DNA from 2 places in the Neobacillus solisequens genome. Region 2 is predicted to be linked to the other one. Evidence: a T-box and tRNA genes for the amino acid it is inferred to sense, from the RefSeq annotation. Region 2 holds a T-box; the other holds one or more tRNA genes.

Region 1 (3,426 bases), on a different contig from region 2:
GAGCTTTCGGCTCTCCTGTACCTTCTTTTTTAATTTTTGATTGGCCTGATAAAATGTAAGCTCCTGACCAATGGTTTCATACACCTTTTTCGTCCGTGAACAATGCTTCTCCCAATCCCTCGACAATTTCAAGGATACATTTCCATCATTACGATCCATATCATGAATAATTTGTTCCATATAGGCATAGGTTGTATTAAAATTCTTTGCCCAGCATTGTTCTTTCTTAAAACATGTTTGGCAAGTCTTTGCTGTCACATGACTCATAAAATAGTCCATTTCCCGCTCCTCCTCATGATCATCCGGAAAGATATCCACCTGAGAAAAGCTATGGGAGAGGGCTTGAAAGACATGGGAGAACTGCGAGACTCTTTGAGCTGTCACATCACGCATTTTACGCATATATTTTTGCTGTTCTGCCGTATGCTCGGGGGTACCTGGAATATACTTTGCCAAGCGGGAGGTTAAGTTTTGCGGTGTAAATAGGAACAATAAAATAGCGCCTGCTGTTTCCATTAGAGTGAGTTTAAGAGAACCGACACCTTCACCATACATACCAATCAACAAAGTAGCGATAAATAGGCCCAGTGAAACACCTAACTTTTTCCCTTCCTTTAATAAACCACCTAAAACTCCTGAGAAGGCTAATAAACTCATATGATAAAAGCTTGATACGCTTGCGAGGCTAAAAATGAGACCCGTGACAACGCCTACAGTAGAACCGACAGTTGCCCCAGCAATAAAGGAAAATACTAAAACGAGATAACGTGACATGATATGTTCTAAAGATAAATCATAAATCTTCCAACCTATGGTCCCGGTCATGATGGACGCCAGGAGAATAATTAAACAGACAATTTCCTCTGTTTTTAATAGCTGCCTCCGCTTATGAAAGGTAAATAGGGGAATACTTTGTAAAAAAATTAACGTTAAAATAAAGGCCAGGCTGGCCTGAACCCCTACCATCATGATGTCATAAACAGCAAGCTGCTTGGACGAGATAAAGGCTTCTGCCAATTTCCCTGCCCCCAAAATAATTCCTACAAAAAAGGGCAAGGCTTTCATTTCATTCTTAATCCACTTCTCTCCTATCTTAAACGCTACTAGAAAGCCAAGCGCTACGGTGAATGTTAAGGCTGCATTCCCCAATGAAATGGTCGCAGCACCGACAATCAATCCGATTAAGGCTAGCGGTGCCTTATCACGTTTGATTAAATAAACTACTGCAAAAAATGGTAGGCCAAAAGGAGTTAATTTTGCCAAAATTAAGGCCCGTCCTAATAAAAATCCCACTAATAACAGGAGAATTCCCTTTTTTATAAAAAATGTTTCCAACAGTAAAAGGAATTGATTTATCAAATGATCTATATTCCATTTTGATGAATGAAGGTTGACTTCTCTGATTGGCTCTATTAAACTCTGTTCTACCTTTTCCATAACTAGCACTCCCTCTTATTTCATCGTTAGGGACTATTATAAAGTTGCTAGATTTAGAAGTTTGTCAAATTGGTGGACAATTCTGAAAAAACGTTTCGACGGTTTTCACTATATTCAATCAAATAATATGAACTATCCCTAGCCGGTGTCGGATTTTTCAGTTTTTCCTAAAGGATATTGACATCTTTTTAAGAAGTTTGTATTATATTACTTGTGTCTAAAATATTTGGCGGTGTAGCTCAGCTGGCTAGAGCGTACGGTTCATACCCGTAAGGTCGGGGGTTCGATCCCCTCCGCCGCTATAACGAAAAGCGCAAGCATTAAAAAAATCGGCGAGTTCGCCGATTTTTTTGTGTGTACAAATAAAAAAGACAAGCCGTTAAGACCTGTCTTGTTTTTTATTAGATGATTAGTGACATCTGCTTTATCCGATTATAAATAAGCAGCAAGTTATCCTCGTCTAGCCCCTCTTCCTCCGCGCTTAGACTCAGTGTTTCGCTTTAGGGAAGATAAACGATCTTCGCTGTCTTTTAAAAATTTGGCCATTTTTTGCTCAAAGTTTTCTGGTCTGTTATTGCTGCGATCGTTTGCCCTTCCTTGACGAGGGCGTTGTGAATGTGAATGTGAATGTCTTTTCTCGGCTTCCGGTCTATCCTTTGCCTTTTTAATAGATAACCCGATTTTGCCATCCTTTTCAACATTAAGTACCTTGACTTCCACCTGGTCGCCAACTTTAAGATGGTCATTAATATCTTTTACATAGTTGTCCGCAACCTCACTGATGTGTACAAGTCCTGTTGATCCATCCGGCAGCTCCACAAACGCTCCGAAATTCGTAATTCCTGTTACCTTTCCTTGTAACTTGCTGCCTACTTCGATTGACATAAAAAAAATGTTCCTCCTTAAAAAATTAAAAAATCATACTTACTATATATTATACAAAAAGTGAAAAATGAGTGTCAATAACACAACTAATTGGTTGATTTTCCCTTATTATCATCCGGAATATTAAAAATAACTTCATTTTGATCAGAGAAAAAATATTCTTTTCTGGCAAGTTTAGCAATGTAATCATCATCGTTTAGCTTTACGATATTTTCCTTTAAGATGTCTTCTTCTTGTTTTAGTTCAGCCAAGTTCTTGGCCAATTTATGCTTTTCTTCCACCTTGGCCTCCAACTTTGATGTTTGGGAAACGAAACTTGAAATCATAAAATAAGATATGAAACTTGCACAAACAAAAAATAGGGAAAGCCGTCTCAATAACAGTTTTCTTTTTCTGGCAGATGCGATTTCGGCATATTCCTGCTGTTGAACAAAGGGTGTCTGTATTTTTGATACATTTCGTTGTCGTTCTGCTCCCATTCCCTTTACCTACCTTACTCTTTTCGTTTTTTCCACTTATTCACCCATTTAATTATATAATTCCCGATTCCCTTAAAATTTCCTGCCGTTTTATTATATAACTTCTCGACGGATTTTTTAAGACCTTTCGGCAAAAGTTTCCATAAAATTATTAATATTTTCTTGATTATTCCAAGAATCAATTTAACAACAATAGCGACCACTTTGTAAATTAATTTGACAAGGGTTAGCAACCCACTGCCAAGTGATAAAAGGATGAATAGTAGAAACTGAATTAGCGAGACGATAGGTTTATAAATGAATAGCAGAAAAGTCTTTCTTATTAATCGTGCTATTGTTAGGGTTGTTTTAATAACTAATTCCAAAAGTTGGAGATAAGTACCTTTAAGCAGACTCTGGTAGGCCGCAAACCCACAAATAAGTGCGATAAAAATATAGAAACGCAATTCCCCATTGTTTACGACAAATAACGCATAGAAAATAATCAGGGCCTGAATCATCCAAAAGAGCAGATCATTGATAAATACAATCCAGCTTTTTCGCTTGGGCCTGTTTAAAAACCTTTGGTACGTATCAAACATGGCACCAAATAAGGACCCCATGCCAATCATTGAAATCATGGTAA
Region 2 (3,426 bases):
CTACTTTTGATAATCTCTGCGATTTAACAATAAACGCTCTCCATTCGGTTTCTTTTGTATTTATCATTTCCTTGACTTTCCTGCTTGAAAAAGGGAGAAACGGAGTAAGAATATGAGCTAAATTTGCAATAAGATAAACACAATTCGCCAAAGTTTGTTTGCAAGACTCGGTATCTTCCTTCATTTGTTTCCAAGGTTGTTGTTCATCAAAGTATTTGTTTGAATATCTAACAAGTTCAAAAACTTTTTCCAATCCTTGTTTGAAAGCAGTAGTTTCGATGCAAAGACCTACTTCATTGTACAAGCGATTTACCCTGTCCAGAATGTTCAAAGATATGTCCTTTTCAGGTATAACAGCATCAAATGACTTTTCTATAAATTTTAATGTGCGATTAACGAAGTTACCATAAGCCCCTAATAACTCGCTATTATGGCTATAAATGAATTCTTTCCAAGAAAAATCAGCATCTCTGTTCTCTGGTGCATTTATTGTTAGGAAATATCTGATCGAATCTGGGTGGTACCTTTCTAAAATATCTGAAACCCAAACAGCCCAATTTTTACTTGTTGATAATTTTTTCTTTTCTAAAGTCAAATACTCGTTTGAAACAATATGCGTTGGCAATGGTTCTTTTCCAAGACCAGCAAGAATCCCAGCCCATATAATTGAATGGAAAGGGATATTATCTTTCCCGTGAACATAATAAGATTGAGCGAATGTATCCCAAAACGTTGAGTCATCCTTATTTGTTTCCTTTGCCCAAAGTTTACTTGCTGTAAAGTATCCTGATACAGCCTCAATCCATACATAGATTTTCTTATCTTCATATCCAGCAACTGGAACACTTACGCCAATAGGCAAATCCCTCGAAACCGCTCGATCTCGCAATCCTTCCTTTAAATATCGTTTCGTGAGAGAAATAGCATTTTCTCTCCATAAGTTCAGATCTTCTGCTTCTTGAGTATAGTTTTCCAAGACATTTTGGAATGAGCTTAAAGAAAAGTAAAAATGCTCTGTAAACATTGTGGTAGGCGGATTTCCGCATATTTTACATTTTCTATCAAGCAAATCAAGTGGTTCTAACACACTTGAACAAACGTCACATTGATCGCCACGAGCATATGCCCCACAATGAGGGCAGATCCCCTCAACATAACGATCAGGTAAAAATTGCTGATCATATTCACAATAGGTTTGTTCAATTTCCTTTTTATAGATGTATCCTTTTTCAAGCAACTCTAAAAAAATCTCTTGAACGATTTTATGGTGATGTCTTGTGTCTGTTCTTGTATATGTGTCATATGTGAATCCTAATCTTGCAAAACAATCTTCAAATTCTTGGTGATAACGGTCCGCAATCTCTTTTGGAGTTACACCCTCTTGTTTCGCTCTAATTGTAATAGGAGTTCCATTACAATCGCTTCCCGAAACATATAAAACTTTTTCTCCCTTTAAACGGTAATATCTCGCAAGAATATCGCCAGGTAACAAACTTGAAATATGACCTAAATGTAATGAGCCGTTCGCATATGCCCAAGCCCCTCCAATAAAAATACTCATTGATTAAAACCTCCTGATATGATTTTTAATTTTGAAAACAAAAAAACCTCGCCTTAACTGTAATAGTTAAGGACGAGGTTTGAATTCCACGTGATACCACCTTATTTCGCAAATGGTTCACACCATCTGCCTCAACAAGTACGGAGTAAAAAATGATACTCTTATACTGTGACATTGATAACGAGTGCCAAAACTCGTCGTAGCCTACTAATCCATTAAAGTAAGTTCGGTACGAAGCTCAGAGACCATTGTTCAAATGAATGTTTTTGCTTCTTTTCAGCTACCGAAGCTCTCTGGAAAAAACAATATCATTTTACTTTTTCTCATCAAAGCCTTTATTTTATTATTAAAAATAGTTTATTCAAAAATTTTCCTGAAGTCAATCTTTATATTGTTTTTTAAGATTTCATAGCACCGAAGGGCACACTCTCCATGCTTCTTCAACTTTAAATTTTTCACCTAGCAGTTCCAGTACATCATTTTGAGGTTTTGCGGTTTTTATTAATTCAAGAAAATGGCTCTCTAAATATTTTTGATGTAAATTTTCATTCTTCCAACCCGATAATACAAGGAAGTAATTACTTTCATTTTTGGAAAATGCGAATGTTCCACCAAGCATCCCTTCAGCTTTTTTCATTGCTAAGTTCCATACTTTTTTCTGCATATCAACAAAGTGGTCCGTTTTTTGCTCTTTAACTTGTGACAAAGTAACACGAATAAACTTGCCATTCCTCAAGACATTAACAAAATGTTCCTCTAACCCTGAAATTCTTAGTTTTTCTTGAAACAGATTTACTTCTATTGAAGTACAGGTACTTTCTTGCCCAGAATTGACATAAATTCGGTCATGTACCTCCTCCATAAAATACTGATAATCTGTTTGACTTTCCCAAAATGAATAAATACAAGCAGTCAATGGTTATGTTTCGCTCCACCCACCCACTTGTCCTAAAAATCCTTTAACCTTACTAATAGGTTTCCATTGTTTTTGGTACTCATAAAATATGTCCCTTTGGCCCTCTTTTACTGTGCAAGAAATTCTTTTTATCATCATTAACTTCACCCCTATTACTAAGCCATTTGTTAAAAAGTAAATTGCTTACAATAGTCAGATACAAACTTTCATCATTTCTTGTATTTATAAATAGCCTATTAATATATTGATTTAGATAAGTCACCAAAGGGTAGCAAAAAGGACAAGTTTGTCCTTGTCTTAAATTTTATATCCTTTTTAAAAAAGAGAGATCTTGTACGAATTATTTCTTAATTGCTTTCTAGAGATAAACTATACGTAGGCCTTATTCCTTTTTAAAGAATTGAGTAATCATCATTATAATTCCGACAATTAGGTAGATCATTCCGTTACCAAGGATAATTAATCCTAAAAAGGCTGCACCAATTGCCCCTCCTTCACCAGTTCCACCCTCACTATGGTGAAAATCTACAAAAATAGAACTAGAAATAAACCCAATAACTGGACCCATAATACAAATCAGTAAGCCAGACCACAAAAAAGATGTATTTTTCTTGTTATAAGAAGAAATAGCCATAAAATTTAAAAACAAAAGAGCTAGCAATAGAATCATCCAAACTAATCCATCTCCGCTCATATTAACCTCCTAATCGTGCTTTAAGTAATATGTAAAAAATGGAAATTACAGTTACAAACTCAATATTAACATTCTTTCCCTTATTTGTAGACTGATAGTTTAAGAGTGCTTTTTGATGTAATTGTTGGCAGTATTGTGATTACCTTTGGCTGTTTATGTAAAGTTTGTTTTTTCATTCAAAAATAAACATTCAATCAAAAGTGTAATTTTACACTAAATCTTGTATAATTATGGTAAGGAAAGGGAGTGAACAAG

The links. A T-box is a leader RNA that pairs with one kind of tRNA and senses whether it is charged. The one in region 2 lies ahead of metG (methionine--tRNA ligase), so its partner is inferred to be a tRNA-Met.
Region 1: it encodes a tRNA-Met, which carries the amino acid that the T-box ahead of metG (methionine--tRNA ligase) is inferred to sense. The anticodon was not compared.

What each region holds. Positions count from the first base shown of each region.
Region 1 covers NZ_JBKFGJ010000029.1:38,203-41,628, reverse strand. Annotated here, with positions in the region: gene spoIIE (stage II sporulation protein E) at 1-1,437, opposite strand, end outside; tRNA gene ACI3K6_RS22495 (tRNA-Met) at 1,666-1,739, shown strand; gene ACI3K6_RS22490 (S1 domain-containing RNA-binding protein) at 1,888-2,322, opposite strand; gene ACI3K6_RS22485 (FtsB family cell division protein) at 2,409-2,801, opposite strand; gene yabQ (spore cortex biosynthesis protein YabQ) at 2,816-3,426, opposite strand, start outside.
Region 2 covers NZ_JBKFGJ010000002.1:533,942-537,367, reverse strand. Annotated here, with positions in the region: gene metG (methionine--tRNA ligase) at 1-1,561, opposite strand, end outside; T-box leader at 1,627-1,900, opposite strand; partial or broken gene ACI3K6_RS03115 (DUF4937 domain-containing protein) at 1,968-2,612, opposite strand; gene ACI3K6_RS03110 (ABC transporter permease) at 2,860-3,171, opposite strand; gene ACI3K6_RS03105 (DUF2651 family protein) at 3,402-3,426, shown strand, end outside.